DNA from 3 places in the Micromonospora vulcania genome. Region 1 is predicted to be linked to each of the others. Evidence: predicted binding sites of a transcription regulator. Region 1 holds the regulator's gene; each other region holds the start of a gene.
What was found. Region 1 encodes HrcA, which represses chaperone genes, less so after heat shock. Its sites were predicted from a motif close to GGTTNGCACNCTCNNNNNGAGNGTGCNAACC; they were not measured.
Positions count from the first base shown of each region.

Region 2: the regulator HrcA is predicted to act here: its motif matches at 7,838-7,868, upstream of groL (chaperonin GroEL).
Region 3: the regulator HrcA is predicted to act here: its motif matches at 6,810-6,840, upstream of groES (co-chaperone GroES).

Region 1 is NZ_JBHSQS010000023.1:12,723-22,193, forward strand. Features, by position in the region: gene ACFQGL_RS26725 (16S rRNA (uracil(1498)-N(3))-methyltransferase) at 42-776, opposite strand; gene dnaJ (molecular chaperone DnaJ) at 800-1,945, opposite strand; gene hrcA (heat-inducible transcriptional repressor HrcA) at 2,019-3,041, opposite strand; gene ACFQGL_RS26740 (DUF4870 domain-containing protein) at 3,241-3,879, shown strand; gene hemW (radical SAM family heme chaperone HemW) at 3,949-5,172, opposite strand; gene ACFQGL_RS26750 (enoyl-CoA hydratase-related protein) at 5,192-5,977, shown strand; gene ACFQGL_RS26755 (SDR family NAD(P)-dependent oxidoreductase) at 6,031-6,795, opposite strand; gene ACFQGL_RS26760 (hypothetical protein) at 7,129-7,989, shown strand; gene ACFQGL_RS26765 (phytanoyl-CoA dioxygenase family protein) at 8,211-9,113, shown strand; gene ACFQGL_RS26770 (MOSC domain-containing protein) at 9,253-9,471, opposite strand, start outside.
Region 2 is NZ_JBHSQS010000010.1:247,236-256,706, forward strand. Features, by position in the region: gene ACFQGL_RS19025 (DMT family transporter) at 1-734, shown strand, start outside; SAM riboswitch class I at 755-890, shown strand; gene thrC (threonine synthase) at 901-2,187, shown strand; gene ACFQGL_RS19035 (GNAT family N-acetyltransferase) at 2,488-3,507, shown strand; gene paaN (phenylacetic acid degradation protein PaaN) at 3,557-5,230, shown strand; gene ACFQGL_RS19045 (GNAT family N-acetyltransferase) at 5,355-5,885, opposite strand; gene ACFQGL_RS19050 (cold-shock protein) at 6,206-6,409, shown strand; gene ACFQGL_RS19055 (hypothetical protein) at 6,513-7,790, shown strand; gene groL (chaperonin GroEL) at 8,063-9,471, shown strand, end outside.
Region 3 is NZ_JBHSQS010000001.1:317,049-326,519, reverse strand. Features, by position in the region: gene guaB (IMP dehydrogenase) at 1-687, opposite strand, end outside; gene ACFQGL_RS01640 (DUF5319 domain-containing protein) at 873-1,292, shown strand; gene ACFQGL_RS01635 (helix-turn-helix transcriptional regulator) at 1,446-2,270, opposite strand; gene ACFQGL_RS01630 (WhiB family transcriptional regulator) at 2,521-2,904, shown strand; gene ACFQGL_RS01625 (molybdopterin-dependent oxidoreductase) at 2,980-4,548, opposite strand; gene groL (chaperonin GroEL) at 4,651-6,291, opposite strand; gene groES (co-chaperone GroES) at 6,362-6,676, opposite strand; gene ACFQGL_RS01610 (THUMP-like domain-containing protein) at 6,953-8,140, shown strand; gene ybaK (Cys-tRNA(Pro) deacylase) at 8,151-8,630, shown strand; gene ACFQGL_RS01600 (sugar ABC transporter substrate-binding protein) at 8,896-9,471, shown strand, end outside.

The DNA.
Region 1 (9,471 bases):
CGCGGGCGCGAGGGGAGCGCGGGGGCCGGGCCGGGGGTGGGTTACCAGCGGGTTAGGCGGGTGGCTAGCACTGCTAGGGCTGCTACCCCGGCTGTGGAGGTGCGCAGCACCGCTGGTCCTAGTCGTACCGGCCGGCCGCCGGCCTCGCGGAACGCGGTCAGCTCGGCCGGGTCGATGCCACCCTCTGGGCCCACCACCAGGACGATCTCCCCGGCGGTCGGCAGTTCGGCGGTGGTCAGCCGCTCGTCGGCCTCCTCGTGCAGCACGAACCCGGCGGCGGCCCCGGCGATCCGACGGGCCACTGTCGCGGTGGACTCGTCCGGCGCCCCGGCCACCACCGGCAGCCAGGGCCGGCGGGCCTGCTTGGCCGCCTCCCGTGCGGTGGCCACCCACTTCTCCCGGGCCCGTACGCCCCGGTCGCCGCGCCACTGGGCCACCGAGCGGGCCGCCGCCCAGGGCACGATCTCGTCCACCCCGACCTCGGTCATCGCCTGCACGGCCAGCTCACCCCGGTCGCCCTTGGCGATGCCCTGCACGACCACCAACCGGGGTACGGGCGCGTCCGCGTACCCCCGGGAGGTGATGGTGAGTTCCAGGCTGCCCCGGCCGACGGCGGTGACCTCGGCGGCGGCCGTGCCGCCCCGGCCGTCGGCGAGCAGCAACTCCTCGCCGACCCGCAGCCGCTGCACGGTGGCGGCGTGGTGCCCCTCGGGACCGCCGAGGGTCAGCGCATCGGCGGTGGGCAATGACTCGACCAGGAACAGCGGCGCGGACACGATGATCAGGCTAGCCGTCGGGGTCAGGCGTGGCCGTTGAACGCGTCGCGCATCCGGGAGAAGAAGCCGCCCTGCTTGGACAGCTCCGCGACCTCCTCGCCCCGGGTCTTGGCGAAGTCGCGCAGCATCCGCTCCTGGTCGGGGTCGAGCTTGGTGGGCGTACGGACGTCCAGGTGCACGTAGAGGTCACCTCGGCCGGTGCCGCGCAGGTGCGGCACACCCCGGGCGCGCAGCCGCAGGGTGCTGGCCGGCTGGGTGCCGGCCTTGACGTCGACCGTCTCCTCGCTGTCCAGCGTCTTGATGGTCAGCCGGGTGCCCAGGGCCGCCGCCGTCATCGGCACGGTGACCCGGCAGTGCAGGTCGTCGCCCTTGCGGGAGTACACGTCGTGCGGCCGCTCGTGGATCTCGACGTAGAGGTCGCCAGCAGTGCCGCCGCCCGGGCCCACCTCACCCTGCTGCGCCAGCCGGATCCGCATGCCGTCCTCGACGCCGGCCGGGATCTTGACGGTGAGCGAGCGGCGGGTGCGCACCCGACCGTCGCCGGCGCAGGTGGGGCAGGGGTGCGGGATGGTGGTGCCGTAGCCCTGGCAGACGGTGCACGGGCGGGCCGAGACCACCTGACCGAGGAAGGTGCGCTGCACCGACTGCACCTCGCCCCGGCCGCCGCAGGCCTCGCAGGTGGCCAGGTGGGTGCCGGCCGCCGTGCCGGCGCCGGAGCAGGTGGTGCAGAGCACCGCGGTGTCGACGGTGATCGGCGCCTCGACGCCGAACGCCGTCTCGTGCAGGTCCAGTTCGAGCCGCAGGATCGCGTCGGCGCCCGGCCTGGTACGCGGACGCGGGCCACGCGCGCCACCGCCCGCGCCGCCGAAGAACGCGTCCATGATGTCCTGGAACCCGACGAACGGGCCGGCGCCGCCCGGACCACCCGGGCCGCCCGCGCCGCCGCCACCCGGGGCGAGCGGGTCGCCACCCAGGTCGACGATCTGCCGCTTCCGGTCGTCCGAGAGGACCTCGTACGCGGCGTTGATGTCCTTGAACTTCTCCTGGGCCTCCGGGTCCGGATTGACATCCGGGTGGAACTGGCGCGCCAACTTGCGGTAGGCGCGCTTGATCTCGTCATCGGAGGCTTCCCGGCTCACACCGAGAATGCCGTAGTAGTCCCTGGCCACTGCGTTCCGTGTCCTCATGTTCGTCTCGCGTTGCGCCGGTCGGCGGCCGGAGCCGGCCGTCGGCCCTGACTGATCAGTTCTGGGCCAGCAACTCGCCCACGTAGCGTGCCACGGCGCGCACCGTGGCGATGGTGCCGGGGTAGTCCATCCGGGTTGGTCCCAGCACCCCCAGGCCGCCCACGATGGTGGCGCCCGGGCCGTACCCGGTGCTGACCACCGAGGCGGCGCGCAGGTTGTCGAACTCGTTCTCGTCGCCGATCAGCACCCGGGTCGTGCTCGGCTCGGTCTCACCGATGAGCTTGAGCAGCACGACCTCCTCCTCCAGCGCCTCGAGGATCGGCCGGAGCGAGCCCTGGAAGTCGAGCAGACCACCCCGGGTGAGGTTGGCGGTGCCGGCGAGCGCGATCCGCTCCTCGTGCCGCTCGACCAGCGTCTCCAGCAGCACCGAGGCGAGGGTGGTCATCATCGGACGCAGTTCGGCCGGGGCCTCGTCGACCAGCACCTGCACCAGCGGCGGCGTCTCGGACAGTCGGGCGCCGGCGAGCTTCTCGTTGATCAGCCGGCGTAGATCGGTGACGTCGTCGGCGGGCACCGGCCCGGGCAGTTCCACCAGCCGCTGCTCCACCCGCCCGGTGTCGGCGATCATCACGAGCATCAGCCGGGTGGTGGAGATCGGCACCAGCTCCAGGTGCCGGACCGAGGAGCGGGCCAGGCTCGGGTACTGCACGACGGCCACCTGCCGGGTCAACTGGGCGAGCAGCCGCACGGTGCGGTGCACCACGTCGTCGAGGTCGACCGCGCCGACCAGGAAGCGCTCGATGGCCCGGCGCTCGGCCGGGCTGAGCGGCTTGACCCGGGACAGCCGGTCGACGAAGAGCCGGTAGCCGCGGTCGGTGGGCACCCGGCCGGCACTGGTGTGCGGCTGCCGGATGTAGCCCTCCTCCTCCAGCACGGCCATGTCGTTGCGGACCGTGGCCGGGGAGACCCCGAGCTGGTGCCGCTCGACCAGCGCCTTGCTGCCGACCGGCTCCTGGGTGGAGACGTAGTCCTCGACGATCGCGCGGAGCACGGCGAGTTTGCGGTCGTCGAGACCCATTCCCCGCACCTCCTGTCGCACGTCGGCCGCCGGCTCCGTGGGCCGGCCGGGCCTTCCTGGCACTCGACTGTAACGAGTGCCAGTCTACGTCGGCAGACCCGCCAACGCGATGATCAAGGACGTCGCTGTCCGTTCAGCCGGAACGGCGCGGCGGTGTCGCTCTGGTGCGGCGTTGCCGCCTGCACCTAACGTGACATGCATGACTGAACCTCCTCGCCCTCCCGGAGCGGGAGACCCCGGCAGCTACCCGCCGGAGCCGACCTCCCCGCCGGCACCCCCGAGCTCGTCGCCCTCGGCCGAGCCACCCACCGCACCACTGTCCGGGGCACCCGGCCCGGGCGGCTATCCCCCGGCCGGTGGCTATCCGCCGCCCACCGGTGACCTTCCGCCGTCGGGCGGCTACCCTCCGCCGGGCGGCGCTCCGCCGTCGGGCGGCTACCCCACTGGCGGCTATCCGACTGGCGGCGCGTACGGCGGGCCGGGCGGCGGCTACGCCAACAACGAGGACAAGACCTGGGCGCTGGTCGCGCACTTCGGTGGCGCGGCCGGAATGATCATCAGCGCCGGCGTGCTCGGCTGGATCGCTCCGCTGGTGGCACTGCTGGCCCGGGGCAACCAGTCCCCGACGGTCCGGGCACACGCCGTGGCGGCACTCAACTTCCAGCTCATCTGGTCGGTCGTCGGCCTGGTCGGCTGGGTGCTCGCCTGCATCGTGATCGGCTTCATCCCGGTCGCGGCGGCGATCATTCTCGGCGCCGTGTTCGGCATCCTCGCCGGAATCAAGGCCAACGAGGGCCAGCTCTACCGCTACCCGCTCTCGGCCAGCTTCATCAAGTGACCCGGGCCGGCCGCTCCCCCGGCCGGTCCGGCGCACCGCCGTCGGTCCGGCCGGCGGCGGTGCGTCGGTTCAGGGCAGCAGGTCGCGGACCACGGCGTCGGCGAGCAGCCGGCCGCGCAGGGTGAGCACGGCCCGGCCGGCCGCGTGGTCGGGTGCGGCCAGCAGACCGTCGGCCAGCGCCCGCTCGGCGGCGGCCCGACCGGCCTCGTCCAGCACCGTCAGCGGCAGCCCCGAAGCGAGCCGCACCCGGAGCATCACGTCCTCCATGTGCGCCTCGTCCGCGGTGAGCACCTCCCGGGCCAGGCCCGGTGACGCCCCGGCGGCCAGGCGTTGGGCGTACGTCGTGGGGTGTTTGACGTTCCACCAGCGCACGCCGCCGACGTGGCTGTGCGCCCCCGGGCCGAGGCCCCACCAGTCCGCGCCGGTCCAGTAGAGCAGGTTGTGCCGGCACCGGGCCGCCTCGCTGCGCGCCCAGTTGGAGACCTCGTACCAGGAGAAGCCGGCCGCGTCGAGGGCAGCCTCCGCGGCCAGGTAGCGGTCCGCCGCCACGTCGTCACTGGGGTACGGCAGCTCGCCGCGGCGCATCCGGGCGGCCAGCCGGGTGCCGTCCTCCACGATGAGGGCGTACGCGCTGACGTGGTCCACCCCGGCGGCCACCACCTGCTCCAGCGAGGCGGCGAAGTCCTCGGCCCGCTCCCCCGGCGTGCCGTAGATCAGATCCAGGTTGACGTGCTCGAACCCCGCCTCGCGCGCCTCCAGGGCGGCGGCGGTGGCCCGACCCGCGCTGTGCTTGCGGTCGAGGATCGCCAGCACTCCGGGCGCGGCGGACTGCATGCCCAGCGAGATCCGGGTGTAGCCGGCTGCGCGCAGCAGCTTCAACGATTCCGGGGTGACCGACTCCGGGTTGGCCTCGGTGCTCACCTCGGCGTCGGCGGCCAGCCCCCAGGTGCGGTCGATGCCGTCCAGGATGCGGGCCAGATCGTCGGCGGGGAGCAGGGTGGGCGTGCCACCGCCGACGAAGACCGTGTCGACCCGGGGCGGCGGGCTGTCGCCGAGCACCCGGGCGGCGAGCGCCAGTTCGGCGAGCACCGTGTCGGCGTACCCCTCGCGGCTGGCACCACCGCCCAGCTCGGCCGCCGTGTAGGTGTTGAAGTCGCAGTAGCCGCAGCGGCTGGCGCAGAACGGCACGTGTACGTACACCCCGAAGCCGCGCGCGCCGACCGCGGCGGTGGCGGTGACGGGCAGCGATCCGTCGACGGGGACGGTCTCACCATCTGGAAGGACGCCGGGCATGGCCACTAGTGTGCCCGGCATGACCTCTCCCGACGTCCTCGTGCGGGTCTCCACGGCCCGTGGGGTGACCACCCTCACCCTGGACAGCCCGCACAACCGCAACGCGCTGTCCACCGGCCTGATGACCCAACTGCTGGCCGGCCTGGCCGACGCGGTGGCCGACGACACGGTCCGGGTGATCGTGCTCGACCACACCGGCCCGGTCTTCTGCTCCGGGGCGGATCTGAAGGAGACCGCCGCCGCGTACGCCAGCGGGACGGTGCCGGCCGGGATGCTGGGTGACGTGCTCGCCGCGCTCTGGGACTGCCCGAAGCCGGTGCTGGCCCGGATCGCCGGGCCGGCGCGTGCCGGCGGGCTGGGTCTGATCGCGGCCGCCGATCTGGCGGTCTGCGCCGATGCGGCGACGTTCGCCTTCACCGAGGTACGGATCGGGGTCATCCCGGCGGTGATCTCGGCGACCGTGCTGCCCCGGCTGCACCCGCGCGCCGCCGCCGAGCTCTACCTCACCGGGGACACGTTCGACGGCCGGCGGGCCGCCGAGATCGGCCTGGTCACCGCCGCAGTCCCGGCGGACGGGCTGGACGAGGCGGTGGCGCGGTACTGCGACTCACTGGTCCGCGGTGCACCCGGCGCGCTGGCCGGCGCGAAGGACCTGTTGCGCCGGCCGGGCACCGCTGAGCTGCGCGGCGAGCTGGCGCGGTTGTCCGCGCTGTCGACCGGCTACTTCCTCTCCGAGGAGGGCATCGAGGGGGTCACCGCGTTCCGCGACAAGCGCCCGGCCCGATGGGTGCCCGCGGTCGACTGACGACCGGACGGGACGCCACCCCCCCGGGGGTGGCGTCCCGGCTTCCGGTCCGGTCACCAGGCGGTCGCGCCGCCGTCGACCGGATAGTTCGCCCCGGTGATGTACGACGCCCGGTCCGAGGCGAGGAAGACCACCAGTTCGGCGACCTCCTCGGGGCGCGCGAAGCGCTTGAGGAGCGTCTTGCTGGTGATCGCGTCGCGCGCCGCCTGGTTGTCCCCGAGGTCGCGCTCGCTCGCCGGGGTGAGGATCGGTCCGGGGCTCACCGCCACCGCGCGGATCCCGTGCGGTGCGCCTTCCAGCGCGAGTTGTCGCGTCATGCCGATGACGCCGGCGTTCGCGGCGGTGTGCCCGACCATCGGCGGGACGTTGCCGGCGATCATCCCGGCCATCGAAGCGGCGTTGATGATGACGCCGCCGCCCCGCTTGACCAGGTGCGGCCAGGCGAACTTCGACACGAAGTACGGAATGTCGAGTTCGCCGGTGATCGTGTACCGCCAGTCCTCGACGGAGAAGTCGGGCATCGGGCCGAAGCGGAGCGCGGCCGCGTTGTTGTAGACGATGTCGAGCCCGCCATAGGCCGCGGCGGCGTCCTCGACGAGCTTGCGCACCTGCTCCGGGTTGGTGAGATCGACCGGCGCGATGCCCGTCATCTCCCCGCCGGCGCTACGGACGAGTTCGACCGTCTCGTTGTTGCCGTCGACCTGGATGTCGGCCCCGACGACCCGTGCGCCCTCGCGCGCGAAGGTCAGCGCCGCGGTACGTCCGAGACCTCCACCGGTGCCGGTGATGAGCACTACCTTGCCGTCCAGCGTTCCCATGGAACTCCTCCTTGACCTGGGGCGGCTCCGCAATTGACATGTCAACTCAACCACGTGCTTGACCGGTCAACCACTTTCCGCCGTCGTCGTCACGGTGATGCGCACGACAGGTGAGGGGCAGGTCTGGGGCAGGCCTGGGGCAGGTCTGGGGCAGGTCTGGGGCAGGTCCCAATTATCGCCGCGTTGGGCGGGACGTACTGCGAAACGGCAGGTGAGAGCACCCTCGTAGCGGGAAAGCCCGGACCGCGCCGACTGCGCCGGCCACGCCCAAACGGTCGACGCGCCCGGATTGGTCGCTCCGGGACGTACGCTTGGCGGACCGTCGATGTGGGGGTGTGGGTGCGAACTCGGGCAGCTGTGGCGGGTGGCGTGGTTCTCGTCATCGTCGCCGTGATCGCAGTCTGGCTCGTCGTACGGCAGGTCGGTGACCATCTGCGGCTGCCGCTGGCGGGACGGACCTGCACGGTCCAGGCCGACGGCCGGGTCGCCCTCGACGCCGACCAGATGGCCAACGCGGCGACGATCGCGGCGATCGGCGCCCAGCGCGGGATGCCCGAGCGAGCCGTCGTGGTCGCGCTGGCCACCGCGTACCAGGAATCGGGGCTGCGCAACCTCGCCGACGGCGACCGGGACTCGGTCGGCCTGTTCCAGCAGCGGCCGAGCCAGGGCTGGGGCACCTCGACGCAGATCCGCGACCCGCGCTACGCGGCCAAGCGGTTCTACGCGGCGCTCAAGAAGGTGCGCGGCTGGGAGAAGATGCGGATCACCGACGCCGCCCAGCGGGTGCAGCGGTCGGCCTATCCGGAGGCGTACCAGAAGTGGGCCGACGACTCCGAGGTGCTCAGCCGTGCCCTGCTCGGTGACGCCTCCGGCGCGGTCGCCTGCACGGTGGGGCGTACCCCGGTGATGCGCGGCGCGGCGGCGGCGGCCGAGCTGACCCGCAACCTGGTGCTGGACTGGGGCCTGTCCGGCACCGAGCCGGGCGACCAGACCGGGCTCTCGGTGACGGCCGGCGACCAGCGCGACGGCTGGCGGTACGCGCACTGGCTGGTCTCGCACGCCCAGGACCACGGCGTGAAGAGGGTCCGCTTCGGCGACCTGGAGTGGACCGCCCGGGACGGCACCTGGGAGCACGTGACCGGCGAGCAGGCCGCCACCGGCAAGGTGGTCGCCGAGGTGTTCTCCGAGGGCTGAGCGACCCGGATTTCCTTACCGGCAGTCACCGCACAATCGGGCACTCGCCTACGAAAGCCACTATTTGCCGCGCTGGTGTGACCCTGCGGATCGATTCCGCTGCTCATGGTCCGCCCGACGGCCGCCCGCCACGCATGCCCTCCCCGGCATTGAGGTAAGCGCGTTACGATCGGCGGCCTGTGCCAGAAATGGTTTCACGTCATGGGGAGGGGTACGACGCGGTGTTCGATTACGGCGACCGGACCGGTTACGAACCGATCAGCGAGACTGACCGTAAGGAGTTCCACGAGCAGGGTTTCCTCCTGCTACGCAACGTCCTGACGGAGGACCACCGGGCGGCGCTGGAGGCGGCGGTCGACCGCGTCTACGCGGAGGAGAAGGCCAAGGGCAACACCACCAAGGACGGGACCCTGCACCTGCTGGGCTTCCCGGAGCGGGACGAGCTCTTCGGCGAGCTACTGACCCACCCGATCGCCTTCCCGTACATGTGGGGGCTGGCCGGCTGGAACATCTACACCCACCACAACCACCTGGACGTCACTCCGCCGGCTCTCGAGCCGGAGAAGCCGTACTGGGGTTGGCACCAGGACGGGTACCGGCAGAACTCCGACCCGGAGACGATGGACCCGAACCTGCCCCGCCCGATGTTCTCGCTCAAGGTCGCGTACGTGCTCTCCGACCTCTCCGAGACCGGCCGTGGCGCCACCAAGGTCATCCCGGGCAGCCACCTGTGGAACTCGCTGCCCCGGCCCAAGGACCTGAGCGTGCACAACCCGGACCCGGAGGGCACGGTGGAGATCACCGCCAACCCGGGCGACGCGTTCATCTTCGACCGCCGCCAGTGGCACTCCCGGTCGACGAACCTGTCGAACATCACCCGCAAGATGCTCTTCGTCGGCTACACCTACCGGTGGATCCGCCCGCTCGACGAGCTGCACCCGGACGTCAACGGCGAGTGGTACCGCAACCGCACCCCCGTGCAGCGCCAGCTGCTCGGCGAGGGCACCCACACCGCCAACTACTGGGGCATCAACTGGGACGGGTACGTCGACGACGAGATCCCGCTGCGCAAGGAGCTCAAGGAGCGCGGCCTGCTGGACCGCAGCGTCCCCTGGCTCCGCTGAGCCAAGGATCGACGTAAGGATTGACGTAAGGAAGGGCCCCTTGTTATCGCATTTTGCATAACAAGGGGCCCTTCCTTACACCTGCTGCCGGATGCAGCCACCGCCGGCGATGGCGGTCTGCCGGCAGTCGGGAGATGCGTCAGGTGCGGCTGGCGAGACGGCGGCGGGCCTTCTCCCGGATCCGCTCGGGCAGATCCTCGGCGTCGAGCAGCCGGGGCAGCAGTTCCGGCTCCAAGCTGGTCGCTCGGAACACCTCACCGATGGTCACCCCGTGCGCGGGCCGATCCACCACCTCGATCGGGTCGCCGGCGCCCACCTCCCCCTCGGTCAGCACCCGCAGGTACGCCCCCGGGGTGGC
Region 2 (9,471 bases), on a different contig from region 1:
CCAACCTGGCGCTCGAACATGCCGCCCCGCAACAGGTCTCCCTCTTCGTGGCCACCACGCCGGTGATCACCCAACTGGTCCGTTGGGCCCGTGACGGCGTACGCCCGAAGCCGCTCTTGCTGGCCCTCTCCCTGGTGGCGCTCCTCGGCGTCGGCCTGGTGATCACCCGCGGGAGCCTCGACGGGCTCGGGCAGTTCGGTCTCGGTGGGCTGATGATGATCGGCGCGGTGCTCGGCTGGGCGATCTACACCCACGGCGCCAGCCGGTTCGGCGCCTGGTCACCGCTGCGCTACACGACACTGACCGCGCTCGCCGGCACGGCCGCCCTGCTGGCCGCGAGCATCGGCGCCGACGCCGCCGGGTGGCAGCACGCGCCGGGCGCCGCCGACCTCGTGGCGGTCGCCCCGCAATTGGCGTACGCCGTGATCCTGGGCGCCGTGATCGCGGTGCTGGCCTGGAACACCGGGGTGCAGCGGCTCGGTGCCGCCAACGCGGCCCTGTTCATGAACCTGGTCCCGGTGACCACCTTCGTCGTGCAGATCGCCCGTGGCTACCGGCCGGAGCTGATCGAGCTGGCCGGGGCCGCCCTCACCATCGCCGCCCTGATCGCCGCGAACCTGGTGACCCGGGGGCGGACGAGCCGGGCTCCGGCGCTGCCCCCGTCGACCGCCGTGGTGGACCCGATCGCCGTGGTCGACCCGGTCGCGGTGGCCGCGGCGCGCGACGTTGCCTAGACTCGACGGCACAACTGAATACCTCATCCAGAGGGGCTGAGGGATACGGCCCGACGACGCCCCGGCAACCACCCCGCGCGCTCACCGCTGAGCGACCTGCGGGGCAGGTGCCAATTCCGTCCCCGCCGCACCGTGCGATGCGGGGAAAGATGAGAGGACTCTCGACATGACGTCGACGCTCGCCGCCCCCGGTATCGACACCACCGCCAGCCCCGCCCGCGCCCTGGTCTGCCGCGCCTGTTCGGCTCGCTACCCGCTCGCCGCCCAGCACGCCTGCTACGAGTGTTTCGGCCCGCTCGAGGTCGACTACGACACCGCCGCCCTGGCCACCGTCACCCGCGAGCAGATCGAGGCCGGCCCGAAGAACATCTGGCGGTACGCCGCGCTGCTCCCCGCCGGCCAGGACCCGGCCACCCGGGTGACCCTCGACCCGGGGCTCACCCCGCTGGTGGCGGCCCCGCACCTCGCCGCCGAGCTGGGCATCACCGCACCGCTCTGGGTCAAGGACGACAGCGCCAACCCGACCCACTCGTTCAAGGACCGGGTCGTCTCGGTGGCTCTCACCGCCGCCCGGGCGCTCGGTTTCCGGCGGTTCGCGTGCGCCTCGACCGGCAACCTGGCCAACTCGGTGGCCGCACACGCCGCCCGCGCCGGGGTGCCCTCGGTGGTCTTCATTCCCAGCGACCTGGAGCAGGGCAAGGTGATCACGACGGCGGTCTACGGCGGCGAGCTGGTCGCCATCGACGGCTCGTACGACGACGTGAACCGGCTCTGCGGTGAGCTGGTGGAGACCGACGAGTTCGAGGACACCGCGTTCGTCAACGTCAACGTCCGGCCGTACTACGCGGAGGGCTCCAAGACCCTCGGCTACGAGGTCGCCGAGCAGCTCGGCTGGCGGATCCCGGCCCAGGTGGTCATCCCGATGGCCAGTGGCGAGCTGCTCACCAAGATTGACAAGGCGTTCTCCGAGCTGGTCGAGATCGGCCTGGTAGAGGCGCCGGCCGGAGGTTGGAAGGTCTTCGGCGCCCAGTCCGCCGGCTGCAACCCGATCGCCACCGCCCTGCACGCCGACACCGACACCATCACCCCGGTCAAGCCCACCGGCATCGCCAAGTCGCTCAACATCGGCGACCCGGCCGCCGGCCTCTACGCCCTGGAGGCGGTCCGCCGCACGGACGGCTGGATGGAGTACGCCGACGACGACGAGATCCGCGCCGGCATCCGGCTGCTGGCCCGTACCACCGGCGTGTTCGCCGAGACCGCCGGCGGAGTGACCGTGGCGGTGCTGCGCAAGCTGGTCGAGTCCGGCCGGCTGGACCCGACGGCCGAGACCGTCGTGTTCAACACCGGCGAGGGCCTGAAGACCATCGACGCGGTGGCCGGCCAGGTCGGCCCGACCCACCAGATCAAGCCCTCCCTGCGCGCCGCCCGCGACGCCGGCCTCCTCGGCTGACCGCCGGGGGCCTTGCCAAGGGCTGGGTGGAGGATGGGGGATCGGGTGGATGGGGGAGGGGTGCGATCCGCCGGGTAACTGGGTTTTCGCTGTGAGTGTGGAAAACCCGCCGCTCTGGACTTGACGGCAGGAACCGGACGGCGCAAGATGCTCCGTGCGGGAGGGCAATCGCCGAAGACTTTTGAAGTTCTTGCGACCCAACGCCGGAGGCGTTGTGCGAGTGTCCCTCCCGACCACGTCCGATCGGGCCAGCGATTAAATCGCTGGCCCGATCGCTTTTTCGGGGTGCACGCTCAGGGCATGAGCATCACCATCGCGTCGTTCGACGGGGCCGACCGCGTTGCGGTCGACGAGGCGTACCGGATCGGAGCGGCGGCCAACGACGTCGATCTGCCGGACTTCCCGCCGTTCTGTCGGCGACGCTTCGACGCGCAGTTCCACACGCCGATGCCGGGCAGCGACGAGCTCTGGGCGTTGGCCCGGCTGGACGGTGTGCCGGCCGGCTATCTCCAACTGGACCTGCCGCAGCTCGACAACACCGACAACGCCACCGCCGAACTGGTGGTGCATCCCGAGCTGCGGCGGCGGGGCGTCGGTCGGGCGCTGCACGAGTACGGGGTGCGCCTGCTGCGCGAGCGGGGTCGAAAGCGGGTGCTCGGGATGGCCGTCGCCGCGCTGCCCGACGGGCCGGCCCGCCCGGCGGTGGGTGGCGCGTTCGCCGCCGCGATGGGCGCGCAGCCCGCGCTGGCCGAGGTACGCCGTCGGCTCCACATCGCCGAGATCGACCGGATCGCGCTGAGGGCGGCGCTGGCCGAGGCCCGCCCGCGGGCCGAGGGCTACCAGTCGGTCTGCTGGCGGGACGCCACCCCGCAGGAGTACGTGGCGGACATCGCCTACCTGGACGGCCGCCTGCACATGGACGCGCCCATGGGAGACGTGCAGTGGGAACCGGAGCAGGTGGACGCCGAGCGCATCCGTGGCAACGAACGGGCACTGGCCGCCCGGGGCCGTCGGCTCTACCACCTCGGGATGCGGCACGAGGAGTCCGGACGGCTGGTCGCCTGGACCCTGCTGGATGTCGGCGCCTCTGCCGACTGGCACGCCTTCCAGCAGATCACCCTGGTCGACCCGGCCCACCGTGGGCACCGGCTCGGCCTGATCGCCAAGGCGGAGAACCTGCACCACCTGCTCACTCACGAGCCGGCGGTACGCGTGATCGACACCTGGAACGCGGCCAGCAACAGTCACATGGTGGCGATCAACGAACGGCTCGGCTTCCGTCCGGTGGACTCCTGGGACAACTGGCAGCTCATCCTCTGACGGGTATTGGCGCTACTGCTCGCCGACCAGGCTCAGGCATGATGGCGGCATGACGGAGACCCCGCATCCCCTGTACGACAGGCACGCCGACACCCTCAACCGTGCGCTGACCGCGATCACGGAGCGGGGCTACTGGTCCGCCTATCCCGAGTCACCCAGCCCCCGGGTGTACGGCGAGAGCGCCGCCGCCGACGGCAAGGCCGCCTTCGAGGCGTACCTGGGTGGCGACTTCCCGCTCGACCAGCCGGGCATCGGCGACCGGGTGGCCACCGAGACCAGCCCTTTCGGGGTGGACCTGGCGGTGCGTTACCCGCACGCCGGCGCGGACGAGCTGGTCGCCGCCGGCACCGTCGCGCTGCCCGCGTGGCGGGACGCTGGCCCGCAGGCCCGGGTGGGGGTCTGCCTGGAGATTCTCGACCGGCTGCACAAGAACATCTTCGAGCTGGCCAACGCGGTGCAGTTCACCAGCGGGCAGGCGTTCGTGATGGCCTTCCAGGCCGGCGGCGCGCACGCGCTGGACCGGGCGTTGGAGGCGCTGGCGTACGCGTACGCCGAGATGACCCGGCACCCGGGGACGGCCGGCTGGGAGAAGTCCGCCGGCAAGGGTGACCCGCTTCGGATGATCAAGACGTTCCACGTGGTGCCGCGCGGGGTGGCGCTGGTGATCGGGTGCAACACCTTCCCGACCTGGAACTCGTACCCCGGGCTGTTCGCCTCGCTGGTCACCGGCAACCCGGTGATCGTCAAGCCGCACCCCCGCGCGGTGCTGCCGCTGGCGATCACGGTGAAGTACGCCCGGGAGGTGCTCGCCGAGGCCGGCTTCGACCCGAACCTGATCATGCTGGCCGCCGAGGCGCCCGGCGAGAAGCTCGCCAGCGACCTGGCCCTGCACCGGTCCGTGAAGATCGTCGACTTCACCGGCTCCACCGAGTACGGCGACTGGCTGGAGACGCACGCCCGGCAGGCCGCGGTCTACACGGAGAAGGCCGGGCTGAACACGGTGGTCATCGACTCCACCGACGACTTCGCCGGCATGTGCCGCAACCTCGGCTTCACGCTGACCCTCTACAGCGGCCAGATGTGCACCACCTCGCAGAACATCCTCATCCCGGCCGGCGGCATCGAGACCGACCAGGGGCACAAGAGCTTCGACGAGGTGGCCGGCGGGATCGCCGCGGCGGTCGGCAAGCTGACCGCCGACCCGGCCCGGGGCGTGGAGCTGACCGGCGCCATCGTCAACGACGGGGTGCTAGAGCGGCTGGCCGAGGTGACCAAGGTCGGTGAGCCGGTGCTGGAGTCGCGGACCGTGACCCACCCGGCGTACGCCGACGCGGTGGTGCGTACCCCGACCATCGTGAAGCTGGCCGCGGACGACGCCGAGACGTACGGCCGCGAGTGGTTCGGGCCGATCTCGTTCGCCATCGCCACCGACTCCACCGCGCACAGCCTGGAACTGCTGCGCCGGACGGTGGGGGAGAAGGGCGCGCTGACCGCCGGGGTGTACTCCACCGACGAGGCGGTGCTGGACGAGACCGAGGCGGTGGCGGTCGAGGTCGGGGTGCACCTGTCCTGCAACCTGACCGGCGGCGTCTTCGTGAACCAGTCGGCGGCGTTCTCCGACTTCCACGGCAGCGGTGCCAACGCGGCGGCCAACTCCGCGCTGACCGACGGGGCTTACGTCTCGAACCGGTTCCGGATCGTGCAGTCGCGGCGTCCCGTCTGAGGTCTTTGATCTTTGGTTGCGGTTGGGTTTCCGGGGCAGCCCGCCCCGCTCCGGGCGGTCAGGCTTGATCCCTGCGCGGGGCGGGCTGCCCCGGAAACCCTTCTGCGTACGGTGTCGCAGCAGGTCAGGCTTGGCGGCGCATGTGGAGTTCGGTCAGCGCGGGGATGGTCGGGTGCGGGACGCGTACCCCGGTGTCGGTGAAGCCCAGCCGCTGGTACGCCCGGTAGGCGCGGTCGTTGCCCACCACCACCTCCAGCAGCAACTCCGGCCGGCCGCAGGCCCGCGACCAGGCGGCCACCCCGTCGATCAACTCGCCGAGCAGCCCGCTGCCGCGCCAGGCGGGCGTGACGTACACGGCGTAGATCACGGTCACCCCCGGCTCGCGCGGCATGACCGTGCCACCGGCGTGCCCGGCGAACCGTCCGCCGGTATCCGCCACGAACTGCGCGGTGTCCGCACCCCGCGAGGTGTACGCCACCCGGGCGGCGTACTCGGCGTGTGGCCGGGCCGCGGCGTCGGCGATCGTCTCCAGGAAGGCCAGCGGCGCGTCGGCCAGCATCTCCAGCCGCAGCGCCCGCATCCGGGCCGCGTCCTCCGGCCGGATCCGACGGATCTCCGCCTGCCGTAGGGCGGTGCCGCCCGGATCGGTGCTCATGCCCGCATGCCTACCACAGAGGTACGCGACGTCTCCGGCCGTACTCGATCGCGGCGGGTCGCTTCCAACGCCCCACCGGCAATCACGCACGTAAATTCATGAGATCGAAAACCGTGCCGACCACTGCTGTCGGAAATGGTCTCGGGGTGCATCGGAATATGCCCGATTTGTGGTCGTGCGCGACCGTCACTCCTCGTGTAGCGTGCGATTTCGGTCACCCATTTCAGCGGCTGTCATCGATCGCTGGACCGGTGGTCCGAGGGCGCCGGCCCGTGCCGTGCGTCCGGCAGGGAACGCCGCGCAGAGTGAGGAAGTGCACCGTGGCACAGGGCACCGTGAAGTGGTTCAACGCCGAAAAGGGCTACGGCTTCATCGCCGTCGACGGCGGCCAGGACGTGTTCGTCCACTTCTCCGCGATCGAGATGGACGGCTACAAGGCGCTGGACGACGGTCAGCGGGTGGAGTTCGAGATCGCTCAGGGCCAGAAGGGCCCGCAGGCGGAGCGGGTCCGCGTCGTCGCCTGAGGCGTCCCCCTCGCCTGCTCCGGTCGCCCGCGCGTCGGGGCTGCGCTGAGGGCACACACCCGGGAAGATCGTGAGCCGTTCCAGCCGATGCTGAGGAGGGTTCATGACCGACCAGCCACCCCCGCCCCCGCCGTCTCCCGGGCCGGGGGAACCAGGCCCCTCCGACCCGAACCAGGCCGGTGCCAGCTATGGCCCGCCGCCCGGCTCTGGCGAGCCCGGTTATGGCCCGCCGCCCGGCTCTGGCGCGCCCGGTTATGGCCCGCCGCCCGGCTCTGGCGCGCCCGGCTGGGGCCCGCCGCCGGGTTCCGGCGCGCCCGGCTATGGCCCGCCGCCGGGCTGGGGCCAGGGCGGCCAGGGCGGTCCGCCGCCGGCTTGGGACCCTGCCCAGGGCGGCTGGGGTACGGCTGGTTCACCGCCGCAGGGCTGGGCGTACCCGCCCACCGGCGGCTACCCGCCCGGGGCCGGTCCCTACGGTGGCCAGCCGTGGTACCCGGGGGCGCAGGTCGGCTGGTATCCACCCGGCCACGGGTTCGACCCGAACGACGCCCTGGTCACTCCGCCCGGCGCCGGGATTGGTGGCTGGTTCGCCCGCTGCGGTGGCGCACTACGTCGGGGCTGGCGCCTGCTGGTGCCCATCGCGCTGCTCACCCAGGTGCTGCCGGCGGCGGTGCTCTCGGTGATCTCCCTGGGCGTGGATCCGTCGGCCGAGTGGGCGGCCCAGGCCGGGCCTGATCCGGCGACGGCCGGGCTGCCGGACAACTTCGTCGCCGGGCTGGCGACCGTCTTCGCCGTGGCGTTCGGTGGCAGCCTGCTGCTCGGACTCGTGCAGGCGGTGGGTTGGGCCGCCGGCAGTTGGGTGATCACCCGGCAGGCGACCGGCGAGCAGGTCGACCTCGGCACGGCGCTGCGCTACGGCGTGCGGCGGGCGCTCGGGCTGTGGGGCTGGACCCTGCTGATCAGCGTGATCATCGGTGTGGGCGCCTGCTTCTGCATCCTGCCGGGCATCTATCTGGCCTTCGCGCTGAGCATGGCCGGGCCGGTCTACCTCTTCGAACGGCAGAACCCGATCGGCCGGTCGTTCCGGATGTTCCACGACCGGCTGGGTCTGCTGCTCGGCCGGGTGGCGCTGGTGGCCGCGGCCGTGATCATCGGCACCCTGGTCCCGTCGGTGCTGGAGTCGGTGGGCGCCGCTCCGTTCGGTGAGGACCCGCTCGCGTCGCCGGGAGCCGCGGCCGGTGTGGTGGTGGTGATCGCGATCACCGCGGTGCTGGCCCTGCCGGCTCACCTCGCCCAGTTGATCGGTCTGCTGGTGACGTACGCCGAGCAGCGGGCTCATGAGGCACCGGTGAACAGCGCCGGGCTGGCCGCCGAACTCGGCTGAGCGGCTCCATCGTGCTTGCACTCGGCAGGGGAGAGTGCTAAACAAGTCATTGGCACTCGCATACCGTGAGTGCCAATGGTCGGGACGGTGGGGCCAGGGTCGCACCGGCGTGGAGACGCCGGGGTGACACATGGCCGGTCGTCGCGGGCTATCCGGCCCGGCCGAAGGACGTCGTCGTCGCCAGGTGGCGACGTCCCAAGGTGCGTACACCAGGCGGCCCATCCGGGACACACACTCGGGTGGCCCGTGAGTGTCCAGGAGGACAACGCCGTATGGCCAAGATGATCGCGTTCGACGAAGAGGCGCGCCGCGGCCTCGAGCGGGGCATGAACCAGCTCGCCGACGCCGTTAAGGTGACCCTCGGCCCCAAGGGCCGCAACGTCGTGCTCGAGAAGAAGTGGGGTGCCCCCACCATCACCAACGATGGTGTGAGCATCGCCAAGGAGATCGAGCTCGAGGACCCGTACGAGAAGATCGGCGCTGAGCTGGTCAAGGAGGTCGCCAAGAAGACCGACGACGTTGCCGGTGACGGCACGACGACGGCGACCGTCCTGGCCCAGGCCCTGGTTCGCGAGGGCCTGCGCAACGTGGCCGCTGGCGCCAACCCGATGGCCCTGAAGCGGGGCATCGAGGCTGCGGTCGCGAGTGTCTCGGAGGAGCTGTCCAAGCTCGCCAAGGACATCGAGACCAAGGAGCAGATCGCCTCCACCGCCTCCATCTCCGCTGGCGACAGCACCGTCGGCGAGATCATCGCCGAGGCGATGGACAAGGTCGGCAAGGAAGGCGTCATCACCGTCGAGGAGAGCAACACCTTCGGGCTGGAGCTGGAGCTCACCGAGGGTATGCGCTTCGACAAGGGCTACATCTCGGCCTACTTCATGACCGACCCGGAGCGTATGGAGGCCGTCTTCGACGACCCGTACATCCTGATCGTCAACAGCAAGATCTCGTCGGTGAAGGACCTGCTCCCGATCCTGGAGAAGGTCATGCAGTCGGGCAAGCCGCTGCTGATCATCGCCGAGGACCTGGAGGGCGAGGCCCTGGCCACCCTGGTGGTCAACAAGGTTCGGGGCACCTTCAAGTCGGTCGCCGTCAAGGCGCCGGGCTTCGGTGACCGCCGCAAGGCCATGCTGACCGACATCGCCATCCTCACCGGTGGCCAGGTCATCAGCGAGGAGGTCGGCCTCAAGCTCGACGCCGTCGGCGTCGACATGCTGGGCCACGCCCGCAAGGTCGTGGTGACCAAGGACGAGACCACCATCGTCGACGGTGCCGGCGACGCCGAGCAGATCCAGGGTCGGGTCAACCAGATCCGGGCCGAGATCGACAAGAGCGACTCCGACTACGACCGGGAGAAGCTGCAGGAGCGGCTGGCCAAGCTGGCCGGCGGCGTTGCGGTGATCAAGGTCGGCGCGGCCACCGAGGTCGAGCTGAAGGAGCGCAAGCACCGCATCGAGGACGCCGTTCGCAACGCGAAGGCTGCCGTCGAGGAGGGCATCGTCCCGGGTGGTGGCGTCGCGCTGGTGCAGGCCGGCAAGACCGCCTTCGACAAGCTGGACCTGGTCGGCGACGAGGCGACCGGTGCCAACATCGTCAAGGTGGCGCTGGACGCCCCGCTGCGGCAGATCGCCGTCAACGCCGGCCTCGAGGGCGGCGTCGTGGTGGAGAAGGTCCGTAACCT
Region 3 (9,471 bases), on a different contig from region 1:
GGTGAAGTCCTTCACGGTGATCAGCCCGCGCAGCCGGCCCGAGTCGTCGACGATCGGCAGCTTCTCGACCTTGTGCTGGCGCAGCAGGGCCAGCGCGTCGTCCTTGCTCACACCGACCCGCGCGGTGACCAGCGGGGTGTGGGTCATGATCTCGCGGACCGGGGTGTCCGGCTCGGACACGAAACGCATGTCGCGGTTGGTGACGATGCCGACCAACTGGCCGTCGCCGTCCACCACCGGGACGCCGGAGATGCGGTACCGCCCGCACAACTCGTCGACCTCGCGCAACGTGTCGTTCGGGCTGGCGGTCACCGGATTGGTGATCATGCCGGACTCGGAGCGCTTGACCAGGTCGACCTGGAGCGCCTGGTCCTCCAGGGAGAGGTTGCGGTGCAGCACGCCGATGCCACCCTGGCGGGCCATGGCGATCGCCATCCGGGCCTCGGTCACGGTGTCCATCGCGCTGGACAGCAGCGGGATGGACAGCTCGACGTTGCGGGTGAGCTTCGTCCGGGTGTTGACCCGGCTGGGCACCACGTCCGACTCGCCCGGCTGAAGCAGCACGTCGTCGAAGGTGAGGCCGAGCGGAACCACCCGCGCGGAGCCGGCCGGCAGCTCGGGCAGGTGGCCGCCCAGGTCGGCGTGCTCGCCGCCGGCCGGAAGATCGGTGCTGGGCGAATTTTCCACGATTGCTCCCCTGAGCTGCTCGGATGGGCTTCAGCGAGGTGGCGCGCGCCGGCACCGGAACGCGTCATGGTGCCGACGCGTCGTCTCATCGTACCCAGTGAGCTGCGCGACCTTCGTCGTGGCGGGCCGGGCCGACGCGGGGCCGGGGGCCGACGGCCTCGCCGGGTTGGGTCTACGGTGAGGGGGTGCACGACGAGCCCATCGACCCGTTCAACGGCGACCCGGCCGACCCGACCGCGGGGCTGGACGATCCGGGCGACGACGCGACGCCGGATCCGCTGACCGACGTCGAGCGGCAGGACGTGCTGGAGGACCTCGCCGACCTGGAGATCTACCAGGCCCTGCTGGCGCCGATCGGGGTCCGCGGCCTGGTGATCGAATGCGAGGACTGCCGGGAGCCGCACTACTTCGACTGGGACCTGCTCCGCGGCAACCTGCGGCACCTGCTCAACTCGGGTCGCCCGCGCGTGCACGAACCCGCCTACGACCCGGACCCGGACCACTACGTGACCTGGGACTACGCCCGCGGGTACGCCGACGGGGTGCACGACACCCTGACCGAGGGCACCGAGGACGAGCCGGGCACCGCCGGTTCCACCAACTGATCCTCGGGCGGGCGCGTCCCGCCGCGCTGTCCCGCCCCGCCGCTGTCCCGCCGCGCCGCAAGATCGTGCTGCAACCAGGAAGTAGTGGCTTCCCGGCGCAGGGGAGGCCACTATTTCCTGGATCGAGCGAGTTCAGTCGGTGCCGCGGGTGGGTCAGGCGACCAGGCCGGCACGGAAGCCGGCGGCCACCGCGTGTGCCCGGTCCCGGGCGCCGAGCTTGCGGAACAGCCGGCGGGCGTGCGTCTTGACGGTGTCCTCCGAGACGAACAGCTCCCGGCCGATCTCCGCGTTGCTCTTGCCCTCGGCCATGCCCAGCAACACCTGCAACTCCCGCTCGGTGAGCCCGATCGACGCCCGGGCGGGCCGGGCGCTCGGAGCGGGCCGAGCGGAATCACTCTGCTCGGCGGCCGACTCACCGGCCGCCGACTCCGCCTCGTCGTCGCCCCGCTGTACCGGCACCGACGGGACACCCGTCGAACCCTCGCCCGCGGTGGCGGAGGCGGCCCAGCCGGGCTCGCCGGAGCCACGCAGTGACGGCGCGGAACGGCCCGCTCCGCCGACCGACGCGGTGTCCCGGGCCGGATCGGTGATCCGTTGCCGGGAGGCCCGACCGGGCGCGGTGAGCAGCAGCAGGGCCTTGGCGACCGCGCTGGTCAGATCCTGGTCGACGTTCTGAATGAGGCCCCGGGCACCGGCGCTGATCGTGGCCGCCGCCGCCTCGGGCTCCTCCGTCCCGAGCAGCAGCACCGCGGCCTGCGGTGCTCGGGCCAGCACCCGGCGTACGAAGCCCGCGCTGTCCGGCCTGGTGAGGGCCGTGTCGGCCAACACCACGTCGGCCGGCCGCTCGGCCAGCCGCAGCATCACCTCGGGATCGGAGACGGCCGTACGGATGATCGCGGACAGCCCCAGCCGCGCGGCCGCAGACGTAAGGTGTTGCGCCGCGAGTGGTGTCCGAACGCACACAAGAACGGTACGCACTGTGGTCTCCTCTCCGCCAACGAGCAGACCATGACGGGGTCGCCTCGGGAGGAGGTTCCCGGCAATCTTCCGAACTTTTCCGACAGATGGGGCAAAAGCCGCAAATTCCAGGGCGTTCTCGATCACAGACGTGTGAGTTGAGGAAAGCCCGGGTACCGAGAGATCCAGGCCGGGAACGGTGCGCCTGCGCGGCCCGCCGCACGCAAGCCGGCCAAGGATCTCGCGGTGCCGCGCGGGAGGAGGGGTGCTGATGTCGAACGTACGTAGACTGCCCGGACCCATCGTCGATCTGTGGGACTGGCAGCGCCTCGGCGCCTGCCGAGGACGGGACAGCGCGCAGTTCTTCCACCCCGACGGCGAGCGGGGCTCGTCCCGGCTGCGTCGGGAGTCCAACGCCAAGTCGGTCTGCCGCGCCTGCCCGGTACGCGCCGAGTGCGCCGCACACGCGCTGTCGGTCCGCGAGCCGTACGGCGTGTGGGGCGGCTTCAGCGAGTCGGAGCGGTTGCGCCTGCTCGCCGTCGGTTGGGAGGACCTGGCCGACCGCCGGCACGCCCGAGTCGACGTGGGCCGGCTGGAGGCCCGACTGGGTCACCCGCACAAGTCGACCGTCCCGGCCCAGCGCAACGTCGCCTGATTCCGACACCCACCCTGAACACCGCGAACCGCGCCTCCACCAACCGGGGGCGCGGTTCCCGCGCGGACCCAGCGGTCAGCGGACCGTGGCGGTGATCGTGTGCCAGCCGGTGGCGCCGTCGGGGGCGACGCTCTGGGTGCGCTCGGTCTGGGTCTCGCCGGTCGCGTCGGTCGCCCGGACCTGGAGCCGGTGCTCGCCCGGTGTGGCGTCCCACCGCCACTGCCACTGCACCCAGGTGTCCACCGACACCGTCGGCGCCAGCTCCGCTTCCTGCCAGGGGCCGTCGTCGACGCGTACCTCGACCCGGCGGATGCCCCGGTGCTGCGCCCAGGCCACCCCGGCCACGGTGACCGGGCCCGTGGTGAGCCGGTTGCGCGGCCGGGGCGTGTCGATCCGCGACTGGGTCTTGATCGGCCCCTGGGCGGACCAGCCCCGCGGCACCCAGTACGCGTCGAAGTCGCTGAACCGGGTCAGCTCCAGCTCGGTCACCCACTTGCAGGCCGACACGTAGCCGTAGAGGCCCGGCACCACCATCCGGACCGGGAAGCCGTGCTCCACCGGCAGTGGTTCGCCGTTCATGCCGACCGCCAGCAGCGCGTCCCGCCCGTCGCGTAGCGCGGCCGTCGGGGTGCCGCAGGTCCAGCCGTCGACCGAACGGCCGACCACCTGGTCGGCGTCCGCCTCCGGCTCGACCTCGTCCAGCAGCTCCCGCAGGGGTACGCCGAGCCAGCGGGCGTTGCCGATCAGGTCCCCGCCCACCTCGTTCGAGACGCAGGCCAGCGTGACGTACCGCTCGACCATCGGTCGGGCCAGCAGGTCCGCGTAGCTGTACGTGCGCTCGGTACCCACCCGCCCGTGGATCCGCAGCCGCCAGGTCGCCGGGTCCACCTGCGGCACCACCAGCGCGGTGTCGATCCGGTAGAACCCGAAGTTCGGGGTGACGTAGGGCGCGAGCTGGGTCACCGAGAGGTCCACGCCAGCGGGCAGGGCCGGCGCGGGGTCGGCCGGCGCCGGCAACCGGATCGCGTCCCGGGCGGCGGACACCCCGCGTCGCCCGGCCAGCCAGTGCCCGCCGAGCCCGGCCACCGTGGCCGTGCCGAGCAGCACCCCGGTGCTGCTGAGAAAGCGCCGCCGGGACGCCGGGTCGACCCGCTCGCCCGAAGTCGCGGGCGCGGCCGACGGGGTGGGCGGGCTCCAGGGCCAGGGGTCCAGCTCCAGTGGACCCGCAATGAACAGCCAGAGCACGAGGGCACCGAGACCGCCGCCGACCAGCGACGGCAGCGCGTCGGCGAGGTCCGCGCCCGGACGGGTCAGCGCGGCGGCCACACCGAGGACGGCGAACGCCGCGATGCCGGCCAGACCGATCGTCAGGCGGCGTACCGCCAGCACGCCGAGCAGTGCGGCGAACCCGCCCAGCAGCACGGCCGTACCGACCAGCAGGGCGATCTTGTCGGCGGTGCCGAAGAGGTCGATGGCGAACTGCTTCAGCGACTGCGGGACGGCGTCGACGACCACCCCGCCAACCGCGACCAGCGGCGCCGACCGGGGGCCGGTCAGCACCGCCACCGGTTCCGCGATCCCGATCGCGACGGCTGCGGCGGTGACTCCGGCCAGCGCGGCGTACCACCGCGACGTGGTGCTCATTGGCCCAGTGTGCGCGATCTTCTCGTCCGGTTGCCATCTCGGCAGACGAACCGGGGCACACCGTCGTACGACGGTGTGCCCCGGGAGGGTGGTGCTACCGGGTCAGAAACCCGGGCCGTGCTGGTGGCCGTGACCGTGGCCGTGCCCGCCGGCGGCGGCCGGCTCGGCCTGCTCCGGCTTCTCCACCACGAGGCTCTCGGTGGTCAGCAGCAGGCCGGCGATCGACGCGGCGTTGGTGACCGCGTTGCGGGTCACCTTCACCGGGTCGATGATGCCGGCCTTGACCAGGTCGACGTACTCGCCGGTGGCGGCGTCGAGGCCGTTGCCCCACTCCTTGGTGGCGACCTTCTGCACCACGACGTAGCCGTCGTGACCGGCGTTCTGCGCGATCCAGCGCAGCGGCTCGACGAGCGCCTTGCGCACGATCGAGACGCCGACCTTCTCGTCACCGGTGAAGCCCAGGTCGTCGTCGAGCACCGGCAGGATCTGCACCAGGGCGGCGCCGCCGCCCGGGACGGTGCCCTCCTCGACCGCGGCCTTGGTCGCCGCGATGGCGTCCTCGATGCGGTGCTTGCGCTCCTTCATCTCGACCTCGGTCGCCGCGCCCACCTTGATCACGGCGATCCCGCCGGAGAGCTTCGCCAGCCGCTCGGCCAGCTTCTCCCGGTCCCAGTCGGAGTCGGAGGCCTCGATCTCCTTGCGGATCTGGGCCACCCGGTCGGCGACGTCGGCGGACTGGCCGCCACCGTCGACGATCGTGGTGTTCTCCTTGTCGACCACCACGCGCCGGGCGGTGCCCAGCACCTCCAGGCCGACCTGGTCGAGCTTGTAGCCCAGTTCCGGGGCGACCAGCTCGGCGCCGGTGGAGATCGCGATGTCCTGGAGCATCGCCTTGCGGCGGTCGCCGAAGCCCGGGGCCTTGACCGCGCAGACCTTGAGGGTCTTGCGCAGCGAGTTGACCACGAGGGTGGAGAGCGCCTGGCCGTCCACGTCCTCGGCGATGATCAGCAGCGGCTTGCTGTTCTGGAGGACCTTCTCCAGCAGCGGCAGCAGCTCCTCGATCGCCGAGATCTTCTGCGTGGTGACCAGGATGTACGCGTCCTCGAGGACGGACTCCTGGCCCTCCAGGTCGGTGACGAAGTTCGGCGAGATGAAGCCCTTGTCGAACTGGAGACCCTCGGTCACGTCCAGCTCGGTGGTGAGCGCGGAGCCCTCCTCGACGGTGATGACACCGTCGCGGCCGACCCGCTCCATCGCCTCGGCGATCAGCGCACCGATGGTGGCGTCCTGCGCGGAGATCGTCGCCACGTTCGCGATCGACTCCTGGCTGACGACCTCCACGGCCCGGCCGAGCAGCGCCTCGGAGACCTTGACGGCCGCCGCGTCGATGCCCCGCTTGAGGCCGGCCGGGTTGGTCCCGGCGGTCACGTTGCGCAGGCCCTCGCGAACCATCGCCTGCGCCAGCACGGTCGCGGTGGTGGTCCCGTCGCCGGCGACGTCGTTGGTCTTGGTCGCCACCTCCTTGACCAGCTGCGCGCCGAGGTTCTCGTAGGGGTTGGTGAGCTCGATCTCCTTGGCGATGGTCACACCATCGTTGGTGATCGTCGGCGCACCGAATTTCTTGTCCAGGACGACGTTGCGCCCGCGCGGGCCGAGGGTGACCTTGACCGCGTCCGCGAGGGCGTTGACACCGTGCTCCAGCAGGTGCCGGGCGTCGTCCGAGAAGCTCAGGATCTTCGCCATGAATGTCCCTTCGAAGCGCTATTGCCCCGGCCCGGCGAGCCGGACCGGGGCAATGGCACTGATCGGTTGCTTACTTCTCGATGACCGCGAGGACGTCGCGGGCGGAGAGCACCAGGTACTCCTCGCCGGCGTACTTGACCTCGGTGCCGCCGTACTTCGAGTAGAGGACGGTGTCGCCGACCTGAACGTCAACCGGAACCCGGTTGCCGTTGTCATCGACGCGCCCCGGGCCCACAGCGAGGACAGTGCCCTCCTGCGGCTTCTCCTTGGCGGTGTCGGGGATCACGATGCCCGACGCCGTGGTGGTCTCAGCCTCGTTCGCCTGGACCACGATGCGGTCCTCGAGCGGCTTGATCGCAACCTTGGTCGCGGTAGTCACGGGCATACCCTCCTGGGGTACTGGTTTCGTTGCTGGCCAGCGGGGCTGGCCAGCGTCAATCTGCCTCATGCCACCGGGCGGGGCCGTCGTCGCGGGTGCCGGTCCGCCTGGCGTGCGCAACCGGGTCGCGAGACCCGGAAGCTGGCACCCTCAGGGTGAGAGTGCTAATCGCAGGTTATTCCGTGGCTAGCACTCCGTCAAGGAGAGTGCCAACGCCGCGCCCGCCGTGTCGCCACCGACACCACCGTCCGGGCAGCGCGACCGGGCCGGGACAATGGGCGGGTGGATCTCGACCAGCTGGCTGCGCTGCGTACCCCCGAAGGGTCGGCCGCGCTCGCGACGGCGGCCGGACTGGCCGGCGGCGACCCACTGGCCGCGGCGTCGGCCCTGCGGGCGACCGGGGTGCCGCCCGCGCTGGCCGCCGCGTCGCTCACCCAGGCCGAGCTGCGCCACCGGGCCGTCGGCAAGTTCGGTCCGGCCGCCGCCGGGATGTTCCTCACCCGCGCCGGGCTGGAGCAGGCCACCCGCCGGGTGGTCGCCGACCGACGCGCCGCCCGGCTGTACGCGGCCGGCGTGCGCACCCTGGCCGACCTCGGGTGCGGCCTGGGCGCCGACGCACTCGCCGCCGCCCGCGCCGGCATCCGGGTGTACGGGGTGGAGGCCGACCCGGTGACCGCCGCGATGGCCGCCGCCAACGCCACCGCGGCCGGGCTGGCCGAGCGGTTCACGGTCGAGTGCGGCGACGCCACCTCCTTCGACGTCTCCCGGGTCGACGGTGTCTTCTGCGACCCGGCCCGGCGCCGGGCCGGCACCGGGCGGCGGATCTTCGACCCGCGCGCCTACTCGCCGCCGTGGGACTTCGTCACCGGGTTGGCCGAGCGGGTGCCGCACACCGTGGTGAAGGTGGCACCGGGGCTGGATCACGCGCTCATCCCGACCGGCGCCGAGGCCGAGTGGGTGAGCGTGGACGGCGACCTGGTCGAGGCCGCGCTCTGGTGCGGTGAGCTGGCTGAGGTGCCGCGCCGGGCGACCCTGCACGACTCGCACGGCGGCCGTCACCAGCTCACCGGCTCGGGTGCCGCCGAGGCGCCGGTCGGGCCGCCCCGCCGCTACCTGTACGACCCGGATCCGGCGGTGGTCCGCGCGCACCTCGTCGCCGAGCTGGCCGACGAGCTGGACGCCACCCTCGGTGACCCGAGCATCGCCTACCTCTATGCCGACCGTCCGAGCCGCACCCCGTACGCGCGCTGCCTGGAGATCACCGACGTGCTGCCGTTCTCGCTCAAACGCCTGCGGGCGCTGCTGCGGGAACGCCGGGTGGGCCGGGTGGAGATCCTCAAGCGCGGGTCGGCGCTCACCCCCGAGCAGCTCCGGCGGGACCTGCGGTTGGCCGGCGACGCGGCGGCGAGCCTGGTGCTCACCCGGGTCGCCGGGGCACCGACCGTGTTGATCGGCCGGCCGGTCGACTAGGTTCGGTGCCGTGGCGGGACAGGGCACTCCGGCGACAGCGCTGCTGACCAAGCGCGGCGTCGCGCATCGCACCCACCCGTACCGGGTGGCGGCGGACGCGCCGAACTACGGCGCGCTGGTGGCGGAGGCGCTCGGCGTGCCGCCGGAGCGGGTGTTCAAGTCACTGGTGACCGAGGTCGACGGCGAGCTCACCGTGGCCGTCGTCCCGGTGACCGGTGAACTCGACCTCAAGGCGCTCGCGGCGGCGGTCGGCGGCAAGCGGGCGGCGCTGGCCGACCGGGCGGTCGCCGAGCGGGCCACCGGCTACGTACGTGGCGGGATCAGCCCGCTCGGGCAGCGCCGACGGCTGCCCACCGTGCTGGACGACTCCGCGTTGGACCTGCCGACGATCTACGTCTCCGCCGGCCGACGCGGTCTTCAACTCGAACTCACCGCGGCGGATCTGGTCGTGCTGACCGACGCCCGGACCGCTGCGCTCCAGGCGCGCTGACCACCCGGGCCCAGCGTCGGAGGCGACGTGGCCGCGCGATCCGTCGACTCGGCACGGCGTCCCACCGCCGACCGCCGGGGCCGGTGGCGGACGGCCGGGAGAGCGATATCCGCCCAGGTGATCACCGAGTGACGGGCACGTTGCCGAACTGTTACCCCGAGGGACGAAGTCCTTGCCCCGGCGGTCTTGTGGACACGGCGGCAGCACCATACGTTGCCGGGCACAACAAACACCACGCTCCCCCACCCGGGAAAGGACCCTGCACATGCGTAAGGGGCTCCTCGCGTTCGCCACCGTGGGCCTGCTGGCCATCGGCGGCACGGCGGCCTGCGGCGACACCTTCGGCGGACTCGACCAGCCCGGCTCCGCCAAGACCCCGAAGATCGGCGTGATCCTGCCGGACAGCAAGTCCTCGGCGCGGTGGGAGGGTGCCGACCGCAGGTTCCTGGAGGAGGCGTTCCAGCGCGCGGGGGTCAAGTACGACATCCAGAACGCCCAGGGTGACAAGAGCCAGTTCCAGACCATCGCCGAGCAGATGATCACCAATGGCGTCACCACCCTGATGATCGTGAACCTGGACTCCGGCACCGGCAAGGCCGTCCTGGACAAGGCGAGGTCCCAGGGGGTGGCGACCATCGACTACGACCGCCTCACCGTGGGCGGCTCGGCGCTCTACTACGTCAGCTTCGACAACGAGGCCGTCGGCAAACTCCAGGGCGAGGGCCTGCAGAAGTGCCTGTCCGGTAAGGGCGTCCAGCAGCCGGTCGTGTCCTATCTGAACGGCTCACCGACCGACAACAACGCCAGCCAGTTGAAGAGCGGCTACGACTCGGTGCTCCAG